DNA from 2 places in the Pseudalkalibacillus berkeleyi genome. Region 2 is predicted to be linked to the other one. Evidence: a T-box and tRNA genes for the amino acid it is inferred to sense, from the RefSeq annotation. Region 2 holds a T-box; the other holds one or more tRNA genes.
The links. A T-box is a leader RNA that pairs with one kind of tRNA and senses whether it is charged. The one in region 2 lies ahead of trpS (tryptophan--tRNA ligase), so its partner is inferred to be a tRNA-Trp.

Region 1: it encodes a tRNA-Trp, which carries the amino acid that the T-box ahead of trpS (tryptophan--tRNA ligase) is inferred to sense. The anticodon was not compared.

What each region holds. Positions count from the first base shown of each region.
Region 1 covers NZ_JAKIJS010000001.1:146-7,348, reverse strand. Annotated here, with positions in the region: gene queG (tRNA epoxyqueuosine(34) reductase QueG) at 1-959, opposite strand, end outside; gene L2716_RS00110 (ABC-ATPase domain-containing protein) at 1,168-2,874, opposite strand; gene L2716_RS00105 (B3/B4 domain-containing protein) at 2,954-3,619, shown strand; gene L2716_RS00100 (YqaE/Pmp3 family membrane protein) at 3,810-3,983, opposite strand; gene L2716_RS00095 (DUF421 domain-containing protein) at 4,053-4,775, opposite strand; tRNA gene L2716_RS00090 (tRNA-Leu) at 4,896-4,980, opposite strand; tRNA gene L2716_RS00085 (tRNA-Leu) at 5,010-5,098, opposite strand; tRNA gene L2716_RS00080 (tRNA-Cys) at 5,112-5,186, opposite strand; tRNA gene L2716_RS00075 (tRNA-Gly) at 5,251-5,325, opposite strand; tRNA gene L2716_RS00070 (tRNA-Gln) at 5,331-5,405, opposite strand; tRNA gene L2716_RS00065 (tRNA-His) at 5,415-5,490, opposite strand; tRNA gene L2716_RS00060 (tRNA-Trp) at 5,518-5,591, opposite strand; tRNA gene L2716_RS00055 (tRNA-Tyr) at 5,599-5,683, opposite strand; tRNA gene L2716_RS00050 (tRNA-Thr) at 5,773-5,848, opposite strand; tRNA gene L2716_RS00045 (tRNA-Phe) at 5,988-6,063, opposite strand; tRNA gene L2716_RS00040 (tRNA-Asp) at 6,068-6,143, opposite strand; tRNA gene L2716_RS00035 (tRNA-Met) at 6,377-6,453, opposite strand; tRNA gene L2716_RS00030 (tRNA-Val) at 6,471-6,546, opposite strand; tRNA gene L2716_RS00025 (tRNA-Glu) at 6,556-6,630, opposite strand; tRNA gene L2716_RS00020 (tRNA-Ser) at 6,657-6,749, opposite strand; tRNA gene L2716_RS00015 (tRNA-Asn) at 6,751-6,825, opposite strand; rRNA gene rrf (5S ribosomal RNA) at 6,841-6,956, opposite strand.
Region 2 covers NZ_JAKIJS010000001.1:706,528-713,730, forward strand. Annotated here, with positions in the region: gene L2716_RS03775 (type 1 glutamine amidotransferase domain-containing protein) at 1-292, shown strand, start outside; gene trpS (tryptophan--tRNA ligase) at 342-1,337, opposite strand; T-box leader at 1,398-1,643, opposite strand; gene L2716_RS03785 (DUF3899 domain-containing protein) at 1,699-2,061, opposite strand; gene L2716_RS03790 (peptide ABC transporter substrate-binding protein) at 2,487-4,157, shown strand; gene opp3b (oligopeptide ABC transporter permease) at 4,314-5,243, shown strand; gene opp3C (oligopeptide ABC transporter permease) at 5,243-6,259, shown strand; gene L2716_RS03805 (ABC transporter ATP-binding protein) at 6,279-7,203, shown strand, end outside.

The DNA of each region.
Region 1 (7,203 bases), 710 kb from region 2:
AATTCAGGTAAAGCTGTTTCGTCTTTAAAGTTTCCTAAAGCAATAATCGCGTTTCTCTGGATAGGCTTTTTCCCTCTCCAAGAACCTGAAACAGGACCGAACTTTTCTTTAAACTCGCGATTTCTAATGGTTAGAAGTGGTTTGAGTTTCGGTTTTGCAAGTTCAGGATCTGGCTCCATTTCAGCATGATGATGAAAATCCATCCCTTTGTTTTCAGGACACACTTGTTGGCATGTATCACAGCCATATAGACGATTTCCAAGCTTTTCTCTATATTGTTCAGGTAAAAAGCCTTTTGTCTGTGTTAAAAAGGCAATACATTTATTAGAGTCTAACTGCCCCCCTGTAACTAGTGCTCCTGTTGGACAGGCATCCACACACTTGTTACAAGTCCCACATTGATCTGAAATCGGTTGATCAGGGGGAAAAGGGATTGTTGTAATCAATTCGCCTAAGTAAACGTAGGAGCCAAACTCAGGTGTTATGGTTGCGCAATTTTTGCCGCTCCAGCCAATCCCTGCCCGTTCTGCGACTGCACGATCAGATAGTTCACCTGTATCCACCATAGAAACGACCTTCGCTTCTGGATCCAGCTCAAGGATATATTGTTGCAGTTTGTTCATGCGTTCCCGTAATACATCATGATAGTCTCTCCCCCATGATGCACGACAGAAAATTCCCCGACGGTCTTCCTTCGTGCTTCTAGGCGCATCTTTCATTTTGGATGGGTAAGCAAGCGCGATTGATATAATCGATCGTGCTTTTGGCAATAATAACTCCGGCTCCGTTCGCTTTTCGATGTCAGCCTCTTCAAAGCCTGATTGAAAACCGAGTTCTTGTTGTGTGCGTAAACGTTCTTTCAACTCTACGAACGGGTCGGCAGTCGTAAATCCAATTTTATCAATGCCAATTGATTTACTATATGCAACTACTTTTTCTTTTAACTGGGCACCTGTCACCGTTTGACCCCCTTTCTTTAAAAAGCTTTTAATTGATCTTATTGACTTCTTCTAAATTCACTCCATTTCCGTGGCCGATCCGCAGGACAAGGAATGCTTTGGAAGCGATACAACGCACGAAGAAAATGCGAATTTCATTTTCGAGGAGTGTCGCAAATTTCTATGAAAATCAATAAATAAGTTATCCCATCAATACATACAGTGTTTTTTACTGTTCTATCTTTAACGTCCGTAATCGGTTCAATGCTGAAGCTAATTCTAACATACGGGGCCGCGCCAAGTCACCAGGATGCTGGTTAGGAAATTCTGTAAATGAAGCAAGGCCCTTCTCGTTTAGTTGCAATATGACGCGATCAAGCAATTCATCGATTGAAAGGGATCCAAGCCATTTGTTTTTCTCTATGAAATGAATGATTTCAGCTATAGCTCTCGTCTGACTCGCATCAACTAATTGTTCGACAAAATCCAATTTGAGATCAGTCGTACCATACTGGATTGTGTGAAGTCCTCTAGCAGCAACTTTTGATCGCTTACCTTTTCTGCTATCCAGGCTACTTACTTGCGGTTTTCTTGTCTGAATCGTTCCAAATAAATTCCCGCCTTCCCTTTCTCTATGGGTCTTGGATTTCCTAGCGATATCTTTTGCTTCACATGTCACGTCCCATGGACGATATTGATCCATTAAAATCACCGTATCAGCCACATCAAAATAATCTCCCGAACCGCCCATCACAAGAACCGTAGACACATCATGCTCTTCGTGAAGTTGCTTCACTTTATCAATAAATGGCGTAATCGGCTCTTTTTCCTTTGCAACGAGTTGTTGCATTCGCTCATCACGAATCATAAAGTTCGTTGCGCTTGTATCTTCATCAATCAACAACGTACTCGCTCTAGCCTCAAGCGACTCTATAATCGTAGCTGCCTGAGATGTACTCCCACTAGCATCTTCAGATGTGAAGTTTTTGGTTGCCTTACCAAATGGAAGGTTCTGAATGAACGGTGATATGTCCACGTTCGTAATTTTTCTTCCATCTTCGGAACGTATTTTCATAGCTTGAGGATCGGTTAGCACGAATTCTCTTCCATCCCCACTAATATGATTATAGACGCCTCGTTCAACCGCCTCTAGAACCGTACTCTTTCCGTGATAACCGCCACCAACAATTAACGTGATGCCTTTTTGAATGCCCATTCCTTTTAAAGGTTCCTGTCTATGTGGGACTGGAATTGAAATAGTAAGTGACTGAGGTGCTTCAAATGCGACTACATCACGCGATTTGAGTGGCCGGTCACTGATTCCACTTTCCCTCGGAAGAACAGAACCATTCCCAATGAAAGTAATAAGGTTATTCTCTTTCATATAATCACGAATCGCATCTTGCTGATCACACAATTCAACTGCTTCTACTAATGTCTTTTCTTTCATCGAAAATATCGAGTCTTGTAAAATTTGAGGGATAATCGTCAATAACATCTTCTCTGCTTGCTTCCCTAGCACTTTTCTCCCTTGAGCAGGTAGTCCAACAGAAAGACAAATAATCACTGATTTTTCCGTTAGCTGGACAGCTGTGCGTTGGAGTACTTCCTGAGCCGGTCGATCAATAGAAATCACTCCACTTTTACCTGATCCTCCAGCCCGTGCGTCTATGTGACGGATTGCATTTGCAACACTTCTCGCAACTGTATCCTCTATTCTGATTTTACGAGTGTCTGTCGATTCCCAATCTTGCTTTAATATCGTCCTTGATTTTGGTACTTCTAGTCGGATTTTTGATGGTGAAGCAAAGGGATCTCCCTGTATATAATCTAAATGTAGTGAAAAGTCATGGAAACTGTACTGTCCACGAATGTCTTTATACGCTTTATATCCCTTACCATCTATACGCTTTAGAATATCTCTTAGCTTATTCATGTACACAAGCACTCCTTTTTCTGTTGCAAAATCTATTATGGTACACTAAGAAAAAATACATATCATTGAGGTGACATGGATGAACATCACCATTTCAGAAAAACTTAAACAAATGGTTCCTGAATTCAAGGTTGGAACCATTCATTATCATGATATCACTGTAGCCGAGCCACCTAAAATGTTAGCAGGAAGATTACAGTTATTTCAAGAATCCTTAATGCTCGATGCAGATGACCAACCCATTTCAGAAATCCAACCCATCCAAGAGTGGCGACAAATTTTCAAGAAAGTCGGTACAGATCCATCAAGATACAGACCATCTTCAGAAGCTTTGCTTCGCCGTGTCTATAAAGGCTCACAACTAGGTTCAATCCATTCTGCGGTGGATACAAACAACTTTTTCTCATTGCAGTATCAAATACCACTCGGAATATATGACGTCTCTAAGCTATCAGGAGACGTTCTAGTGGACATAGGCACACAAGAGGACTCGTACGAAGGAATCAATGGCCGAGAGCTGGATATGAGCGGAAAGATCCTTACAAAGGATGATAAAGGTGCATTCGGCAGTCCTATCGTAGATTCTAAACGTTCGATGGTTACTGAAGAGACGAAGCATGCGCTTCATGTTGTTTATTTTCAGCCATCCTTACCTGATGAAGAGGCGAATGAAATGCTACATGCGATTGGAAAGATGTTTATTCAAGTTCATGGAGGCTCATCAGAATATAAAATCATCAAGTAAAGAAAACTTGGCAAAACCAAGCCTTGGCGCAATGTGAGCCTTAATCTGAAAATTTATACTTAACGTATAAAAATAAAAACGCAACACTTCGTTTCTTTAAACGAAGCACTGCGTTAATCAAGTTTCTATCATTATAAGTCGAGCGTTCAAAAATTATGTACTCAAAACCTCCAAAATGGAGGTTTTTTTATTACGCTATGCTCCCTTTACTAACAGAACCTTTCTGGTGAATAACGAAAAACGCATGAATTACACCTGGCAGCCAACCAATGAGCGTCAAGACTATATTAATCAACGTTTGTGTTTTACTACCAGAAAATAGAACTGCAAGAGGTGGAAGTAAAAGTGCTAATAAATACATCATGTTTGTTTCTTCCTCCTTTGTTATCTGTACTTTAGATATACCCTTGTATATTTGAAACGAAACGTTTGATCAATGATAGATTGGCGGAGCACTTTTTGCATTTAGTGATTTCAATGACACGTGTAAATTCTTCTGTTCATCAACCGACGCGAAAAACACATCATCATAATCTGTAATTCCAAGGTCTTCAAGTTTTAACCTTAACCACTTCTCATTGACCGAAACGGCATTTAACACGTCATGATACAACTTACCTTCAACAATTAACGGGTAAGCTAGATCAACATAGGGCTTATTGAGTTTTAAATCCTCTATGGTGACTGGAGATTTCTCAGGTTTTCTCAGTACTGTCAATTGTCCATTCGCTTCAATGATACCTAGCTTCACGTGTGTGATATCAAACACATCCTTCTCTCGTAACATAAGAAGGATATTGTCGATGGAATATTGCATATTTTTAAGGTTTTCAATAATGAACGATCCATCTTGAATGACGACTGTAGGTTCAAACGTAACTAGCTTACCGAACTTCCGATTCTTAATCTTCCATATGGCAACAAGTTTCTGAAGGAGGCCTATCAAAATAATCGCTGCAATGGTATGAATATGTACGACGTCAGGCTCTGCAATATCCGCACCGACAACAGACCCTAATGTTAACAAAATCAATAAATCAAAAACAGGAAGCTCACCTATGGACCTTTTTCCCATGAACAAAGCAACCACTAAGAGTAAGGGAAGAATGGTGACGACTCTTCCGAGTAGGATGAGTAGATCTTTTGCTAACTCCAACTTTGATCCCTCCATTATTTCTATCAAACAACAATGCAGGTTTAGGATTACACAAAAACAAGAATGTATGTACAACAAAAAAGACATCCACAAAAGTGAATGTCTAAATATCTTATGTAATGGTACCGGTGGTCGGGGTCGAACCGACACTCCGTGAGGAACACGATTTTGAGTCGTGCGCGTCTGCCAATTCCGCCACACCGGCATTTTGGTACTACTATAAAAGAAAATGTATGGTGCCGAGGGCCGGACTTGAACCGGCACGGTAATCACTTACCGCAGGATTTTAAGTCCTGTGTGTCTGCCAATTCCACCACCCCGGCTGGGTAGTTTAAATGGAGGCGGCACCCGGATTCGAACCGGGGGATAAGGGTTTTGCAGACCCGTGCCTTACCACTTGGCTATGCCGCCGTACTCTATCTTATGCGTGCACTAAAATTTGGAGTACCACTTTCGGCAGTTCTAATTATAAAAATGGAGCGGAAGACGAGATTCGAACTCGCGACCCCCACCTTGGCAAGGTGGTGTTCTACCACTGAACTACTTCCGCTTAAATGGCTGGGCTAGCTGGATTCGAACCAACGCATGACGGAATCAAAATCCGTTGCCTTACCGCTTGGCTATAGCCCAATATTTAGATGGGGCGGCTGATGGGAATTGAACCCACGAATGCCGGAATCACAATCCGGTGCGTTAACCACTTCGCCACAACCGCCATAAAAATCTTACTTCTAATGTTTAATGGCAGGGGTAGTAGGAATCGAACCCACACTGGAGGTTTTGGAGACCTCTGTTCTACCGTTAAACTATACCCCTATCTCAATGGTGGAGGGGGACGGATTCGAACCGCCGAACCCGGAGGGAGCGGATTTACAGTCCGCCGCGTTTAGCCACTTCGCTACCCCTCCAAAGAGACAATTAATATTTTAGTACAGATTTAGTTTTGTTTCAAGCCCTAATTTCAGGTTTTAAAACCAATCTCTTCCTAAAAGATCAATGGTGCTGGCCAGAGGACTTGAACCCCCAACCTACTGATTACAAGTCAGTTGCTCTACCAATTGAGCTAGGCCAGCGTTGTTATAAGAAGTATATCCATTTGTGTCTCTTCCTCTACATGTGTTGCTATGATGCTTGCTGCGTCGAGACAAGTCGCAGCTAAATCCTAGAGGATATGCTCCTTGCTCTACCAATTGAGCTAGGCCAGCATAAAAATGGTGGCTCGAGACGGAATCGAACCGCCGACACGAGGATTTTCAGTCCTCTGCTCTACCGACTGAGCTATCGAGCCAAGATGGCGGACCCGACCGGATTTGAACCGGCGATCTCCTGCGTGACAGGCAGGCATGTTAACCCCTACACCACGGGTCCATCTTGAAAGTTAATTTGGTTGCACCCTTCCGGGTACTCCATATGTTCATTGAGCAAGATGTAATCTCGACGTAGTACAATGAACTTAAATTGGTTGCACCTAAAGGTACTACGGTCTAAAACTAGCTACGATGTTTGATCGACGTAGTAAGTTTTAAATTGGTTGCACCCTCACGGGTACTCCAGATATTCATTGATAGAATGTCGATTCGACGTTGTTCAATGAATTATTTTGGTTGCGGGGATAGGATTTGAACCTATGACCTTCGGGTTATGAGCCCGACGAGCTACCAGACTGCTCCACCCCGCGACGGTATAAAGTATAAATGGTGGAGGATGACGGGTTCGAACCGCCGACCCCCTGCTTGTAAGGCAGGTGCTCTCCCAGCTGAGCTAATCCTCCGATATGAAATGGTGACCCCTACGGGATTCGAACCCGTGTTACCGCCGTGAAAGGGCGGTGTCTTAACCACTTGACCAAGGGGCCGATATAAGTTATGTAAAGCTGTGTTATGGCGGAGAGCGAGGGATTCGAACCCTCGGTACGGGTTTAAACCGCACACACGATTTCCAATCGTGCTCCTTCGACCTCTCGGACAGCTCTCCATGGCTCCACAGGCAGGACTCGAACCTGCGACCGATCGGTTAACAGCCGATAGCTCTACCACTGAGCTACTGTGGATCGAAGAAAAAAATTGCCCGGCGACGTTCTACTCTCACAGGGGGAAGCCCCCAATTACCATTGACGCTGAAGAGCTTAACTTCCGTGTTCGGCATGGGAACGGGTGTGACCTCTTCGCTATCGTCACCAGACTACGATTTGTGATAACCTTCGAGTTTCTTTGTCAGCTGCGTTCACTCTCATCCTCATGTACAAGAAAGTACACTCCGGTGATCGTTCACTTGCTTCCTCGAACCTCTTGATTCTGACAAATCTTTATTTAGTTGAGGAATCTATTCCCTCAAAACTAGATAACTTACTCTTGAAAACACGACGCACAGGATGTGCTAGTGCTGACGTTGTCACAGGACGTGACGAACTTAGTCAGCGATCAATATT
Region 2 (7,203 bases):
GGTTTGCCATGGTCCTTCTGGTTTAGTCAAGGTTACAGACAAAAATGGAGTTCCAATTGTAAAAGGTAAAAAGGTCAATGGTTTTACGGATGAAGAAGAGGAAGAGATGGGACTAGTAAAAGAAATGCCATTCCTACTTGAAACGTCATTAAGAGATCTAGGAGCAGAATTTGTTCGTGGAGATAAATGGACTGACTTCTCAGTTAGAGATGGAAATCTAGTTACAGGTCAAAACCCAATGTCTAGTGAAAGTACAGCTTTGAAGGTAATTGAAGCTTTAAATGAACAATAATAAATAAAGACCATCAGCGGTATTCCGTTGATGGTCTTTAATTTATAAACTATTTTTTCTTTCTTTTGCGTTCAAGTCCCATTGCTCGTTCAGCTTTTTGAAGCATTTTGTTTGCAACACGATTCGCTTTTTCTGCTCCCCGATCTAGAATATCATCTAGTTCGTCGGAGTTGATAAGCGCATTATAACGTTCTTGGATCGGTTTTAAACTCTCGATGACTGCAAGAGCGACACCTTCTTTAAAATCACCATATCCTTTTCCTTCGTACATATCTTCAATTTCATTAATCGATTTTCCAGAGCACAATGAATAGATTGTCATTAAATTAGATACTCCAGGCTTATTTTCTTTATCGTACTTTACGATGGCTTCGGAATCTGTAGTGGCTCGCTTAATTTTCTTCATGATTGTTTTTTCATCATCTAACATTGAAATATAACCAGCCGAATTCTCATCTGACTTACTCATTTTCTTATCAGGTGTACCTAAATCCATTATTCGAGCACCGATCTTAGGAATATGCACATCAGGTACAGTAAAGATATCGTTATATTGCTTGTTAAATCTTTCTGCAAGGTTTCGAGTCAGCTCTAAGTGTTGCTTCTGATCATCTCCAACAGGTACAATATCCGTTCCATAAAGGAGAATATCAGATGCCATTAATGGGGGATACGTTAATAATCCTGCTGATACACCAACACGATTATCGGCTTTATCTTTGAATTGCGTCATTCGTTCAAGCTCACCCATGTAGGAGATACATTGCATGATCCATCCCATTTTCGCGTGTGCAGGTACTTCAGATTGAATAAATAACGTTGATTTCTCTGGGTCAATTCCAATTGCTAGATATAATGCTGCAAGCTTTCTAGAGTTATCTCTCAATTCTAGTTTGTCTTGAGGTACTGTTATGGCGTGCTGGTTCACGACACAGAAATAACAATCGTTCTCCTCTTGATAGGTTACAAAATGCTTTAATGCGCCTAAATAGTTTCCTAATGTAGGAAAGCCAGTAGGTTTAACGCCTGAAAAAATTACGGACATTTCAACTCACTCCTTCAAATATAACTTTCAAAAATATAAAAAACGCGCTACAAATCGTCTTATTGGGACGATTGTACCGCGTTGCCACCCAGAATTATTCTTTATAAAAGAATCACTCATGTCTCTGCGAGTTGTTAAACTGACAGAGTGTCCTTGATATCGTCTAGACATGACGTCGAAGCCTACTTACAAAGTTCGGTTCGAATGCTCAGAAGTCCATTCCACCTTTGCCCACATCTGTTTGCACCAACCACAGACTCTCTATAGTGGGAGGAAAAGTGTACTACTCTTCATCTACGCACTTTCTATTCTTCATTTTAGATTATCGATAGTATATCCAATTCGAAATTGAAATGCAATATTAAATATTGAACGAAATCAATACGGTTGTTAGAAATCCAACGATACCTGTTAGCAATAAGGGTTCAGTGTACGTATACTCAAATACTTCAGATGGTAAGTCAATGTTCTCTACATCATCCATAATCGCTCCGTACCTTGTTCCTTTTTTCATAAATCGGCGCACACTTAGCGTGAATGCATCAAAGAAACCACCACGCGTTACGAACATCAATGAACCGATTATGATATAAAACATAGAAACAATGAACACAGAATTGAGCACTGTCAAAAATGTAATTGTTTCATAATAGAAGTATCCAGCACCTATTCCGACTAACAATAGTAACAGAATAAAGATGATAGATCTTTTGATAAGTTTCATTATGTCACCTCAAGTCGATTTTACACGATATACATAGAAACAAGCAATATGTTTACACGCCCTTTACACATGTAATTAATCTGAAGATTCGATAATAAGCGACAAATGCATATTTTATACATACAAAAGATTAGAAAATGCCTATATATCAACGGCATAAGGTGATTGTCATACAGTTTTTTTCTATTTTTAAGCACTCCCTACCCAAAATAGCGCATAATTAAAGTAGGTAAATAGTCCTATTTTTCGTCATGAAACCGTAATGAACATGGGCTTTTTGTAAAGTATATGAAAAAAACGCATAGCAAAATTGTGCGAAAACTTGTATAATAACAATTGTGAACGAAATTCCTCAAAAATCTGACAATTTTTTAAGGGACAAGGTTCGCAACATTTCACCAATATTTAGGGGAGGTCATTAAGGCATGAGAAAGTCAAAATGGTCATTACTATTAACACTAACTTTAGTGTTAAGCATGTTCCTAGCTGCATGTAGCGGCGGAGACAAAGATTCCGACAGTAGCACTGGCGGAGACGGGGACAAAGACAAACCAAAAGAAGATGTACCTCAAGTTTTAAACATCATTGAAACTGCAGAAATTCCAACGATGGATTCTGTACAAGGTACAGATGCTGTAGCATTCCAAGTTATGAACGAAACAATGGAAGGGCTTTACCGCTTAGGTCCAGACAACCAACCTACTGAAGGTATCGCGGAAAGCCACGAAGTTAGTGAAGACCAAACAGTTTACACGTTCAAGTTACGTGATGCTAAATGGTCAAACGGTACACCTGTTACTGCTCAAGATTTTGTATTCTCTTGGCAAAAAGCAGTGGACCCAGAAGTAGCTTCACAATATTCATTCATCATGGGACCAGTTAAGAACGCGGAAGCGATCACTGCTGGCGACATGAAACCTGAAGAATTAGGTGTAGAAGCTGTAGATGAGAAGACGTTGAAAGTAACGCTTGAGCGTCCAACTCCATACTTCCTTAGCTTGACTACATTTGCGACATACTTACCACAGAACGAAGAGTTTGTTACTTCTCAAGGCGACAAGTACGCACTAGAAGATGACACGTTGATCTACAATGGTCCTTTCACACTAACTGATTGGAAGCACGAAGAAGGATGGGTACTTAAGAAGAACCCTGACTACTGGGATGCTGAAAACGTTAAGCTTGAAACGATCAATGTAAAAGTTGTTAAAGACCCTGCAACATCAGTAAACCTATATGAAACTGGAAAGATTGACCGTGCTGGTCTATCCTCCGAGTTCGTTAACAAGTATAAAGATCACGAAGATTTCAAATCTTACGGAGAGCCTGTACTCTTCTACTTCAAGTATAACCAAACTCGTAACGAAGCATTGGCAAACGTTGATGTACGTAAAGCGTTGAGCATGGCAATCAACAAGAAGGACCTTGTTGACGTTATCCTTAACAACGGATCAATTCCAGCGTACTTCTCTGTACCAAAAGATTTCGTTACACATCCTGAAACAGGTGAAGACTTCAACGCAGCTAATGGCGACATGCTAACGAATGATGTTGCAAAAGCTAAAGAGCATTGGGAAAAAGGTCTTGAAGCTCTTGGAAAAGATAAAGTAACGCTTGAAATCTTAGGTGGAGACACTGAAACTTCTAAGAAAATGCAAGAGTATTTCAAGAGCCAGCTTGAAGAAAACCTTCCTGGTCTTACAATCGACCTTAAAGGTGTACCATTTAAGCAACGACTTGAGCTTGATGAAGCAATGGATTATGACATCCAATTCGCAGGATGGGGTCCTGACTACCTTGACGCTATGACTTTCGTTGACCTTTGGGTAACTGACGGTGGACATAACAAGATGGGCTATTCTAACCCTGAGTATGACAAGCTAGTTAAGCAAGCTAAGAACGATCTTGCTGACAAGCCTGTAGAGCGTTTCGAAGTAATGCAAAAAGCTGAGAAACTTCTACTTGAAGAAGATGCTGCAATCGGACCACTTTACCAACGTGGAGCTTCTCAATTGTGGAAGCCTTATGTTAAAGATGTACCGATTCACTCATTCGGACCTGACTACAGCTATAAGTGGGCTTATATCGAGAAATAAGATAAGCACTTAGTCAGAATCAGGAGAGGATCAGGAGAGTATATGTCGTCCTGAATGACGTATACTCTCTTTTCCTGTTAACGGAAAGTTTTTTGAAAATAATAAATTTTAAGGTGAACTGACGTTTCAGTAAGAACAACATGGAGGTGGAAGAGGATGAAAGGTTATATCTTTCAACGTGTGGTGTATATGGTTATCACACTGCTCCTCATTGCATCAGCGACGTTTTTCCTTATGAAGGTAATGCCAGGGACGCCCCTGAGTAATGCGGAAAAGCTGACTGCTGAGCAAGAAGTGATCATATTAGAAAAATACGGGCTTAATGACCCCGTCCCCGTTCAATATATTAAGTATATGGCAAATGTCGTCACAGGAGATTTAGGCGTCTCGTTTCAATTCGACGGACGAGGTGTAACTGGTTTAATCTTGGATCGAATCGGTCCTTCTGCACAATTAGGACTTCAAGCAATGATCTTTGGATCAATTTTTGGGATATTACTTGGGATCGTATCAGCCATTCGGTATAACACGATTTGGGATTACAGCGCAACGATGATTGCGGTAATCGGTAAATCAATCCCTAGTTTCGTATTCGCAGCCTTATTGCAATATTATATCGGTGTTAAGTTACAATGGTTCCCAGTTGCCTTCTGGGAAGGTTGGGAATATTCGGTACTTCCAACAATTGCATTAGCTACGTTTGTTGTAGCAATTGCTGCTCGTTTCACACGAACAGAAATGCTTGAGGTAATGAGTCAAGACTTCATTACAACAGCGAGAGCAAAAGGTGTGAGCGGATTTGCTGTTGTATTCAAACATGGTATCCGTAACGCATTAATACCTTTGGTTACTATTATGGGACCTTTAGCGATTGGTCTAATGACTGGTTCACTCGTTATCGAAAACATATTTGCAATCCCGGGATTAGGTGAACAATTCGTTCGATCCATTCAAACGAATGATTACCCAGTAATCATGGGTACAACATTATTTCTATCATTTTTCTTAATATTGATTATCTTAATAGTTGATATTCTTTACGGTGTAATTGATCCAAGAATTCGTTTAGCTGGGGGGAAAGACTAATGAGCAAACGTGAAAACGAAGTAACTAATGAGCTATTTCAACCTGCTCATATGGATACTGAAAGCAGTGAAAAGATTGCTGGCCCCAGTTTAAGCTTCTGGCAAGATGCATGGATCAGATTACGTAAAAACAAAGCTGCTATTGTTGGGGTAATTATCCTATTAGCGCTTGGTATTCTTGCGATATTTGGACCAATGATGAATCAATACGGTTTTGATGATCAAAATCTTAGGCGTGCTAATCTACCAGCAAAGGTACCTGGAATTGAAAAGCTAGGGATCATGGATGGAACAGATGAAATGGGCAACGATATGTACGAACTTAAAGGAGTAGAGGAAGGTACTTACTTCTGGTTTGGTACAGATGGACTTGGGCGTGATCAGTGGACACGTATTTGGTCAGGAACTCGAGTTTCGTTGTATATTGCTTTACTTGCAGCCGCGATTGATATGGTAATTGGTGTAGCGTATGGTGGGATTTCAGCTTATTACGGCGGACGTGTGGATAATGTCCTTCAACGTATCGTTGAGATTCTAATTGGTATTCCGAACTTAGTCATAGTTATTCTAATGATTCTCGTTCTGGATCCTGGGATCATTTCGATCACTGTCGCCTTGACGATAACCGGTTGGATAGGGATGTCGAGGATAGTTCGTGGTCAAATGTTGAAGCTGAAAGGACAAGAATTTGTTTTAGCAGCTCGTACACTAGGTGCTTCAGATAATAAAATTATTTCTAAACATTTAATTCCAAACGTACTTGGAGTCATCATCATTAATACGATGTTTACGATTCCAGCTGCGATATTCTTTGAAGCATTCTTAAGCTTTATCGGATTAGGTTTACAGCCACCATTAGCTTCATTAGGTACGTTGATTGATGAAGGGTATAAAAATATGCAAATCTTCCCTTATCAAATGATTTATCCGTCGATTGTCATCAGTTTGATCATGATCGCATTTAACGTAGTAGCCGATGGATTACGCGACGCACTTGATCCGAAAATGAGAGAATAGTAGAAGGTGGGTGAAGAATATGGAAAAAATTCTAGAAGTAAAAAACTTACACGTATCATTTGACACCTTTGCCGGTGAAGTTGAGGCGGTAAGAGGTGTGAATATAGATTTAACTAAAGGGGAAACCTTGGCGATCGTTGGTGAGTCAGGTTCTGGTAAATCCGTTACTTCCAAAAGTATCATGCGATTGATTCCGAACCCGCCTGGTCGAATTAAAGAAGGAGAGATCCTTTTTGAAGGTAAGGATTTAGCCCAATATTCAGAGCGAGAAATGCAGAGAATTAGAGGTTCAGAGATTTCTATGATCTTCCAAGATCCTATGACTTCATTGAATCCGACGATGACAATCGGAAAGCAGATTATGGAAGGGCTTCGGATTCACCAAAAGATGTCGAAGTCCCAAGCAACCGCACGAGCAATCGAGCTATTGAAGCTTGTTGGTATTCCAAATGCAGAGTCACGTCTTAAGCAATATCCTCACCAATTTTCTGGTGGTATGAGACAACGTGTCGTAATCGCGATTGCACTAGCGTGTAATCCTAAGATTCTAATTGCGGATGAGCCAACAACTGCTCTAGACGTAACAATTCAAGCACAGATTCTAGATTTAATGAGAGATCTTCAAGATAAAACAGGTACAGCGATCATCTTAATTACACATGATTTAGGTGTTGTTGCAAATGCTGCACAAAGAGTCGCAGTCATGTATGGTGGACAAATCGTTGAAACGGGTACAGTCGATGAAATCTTCTATAAGCCACAGCACCCTTATACATGGGGACTGTTGGCATCTATGCCGAAAGTTGGAGATTCTGGTACTGAATTGATTGCGATTCCAGGCTCACCTCCTGACTTGAGTGATCCTCCTAAAGGCTGTCCGTTTGCGGCTCGTTGTCCACATGCGATGCAAGTCTGCATCGATCACATGCCAGATGCGACAGAAG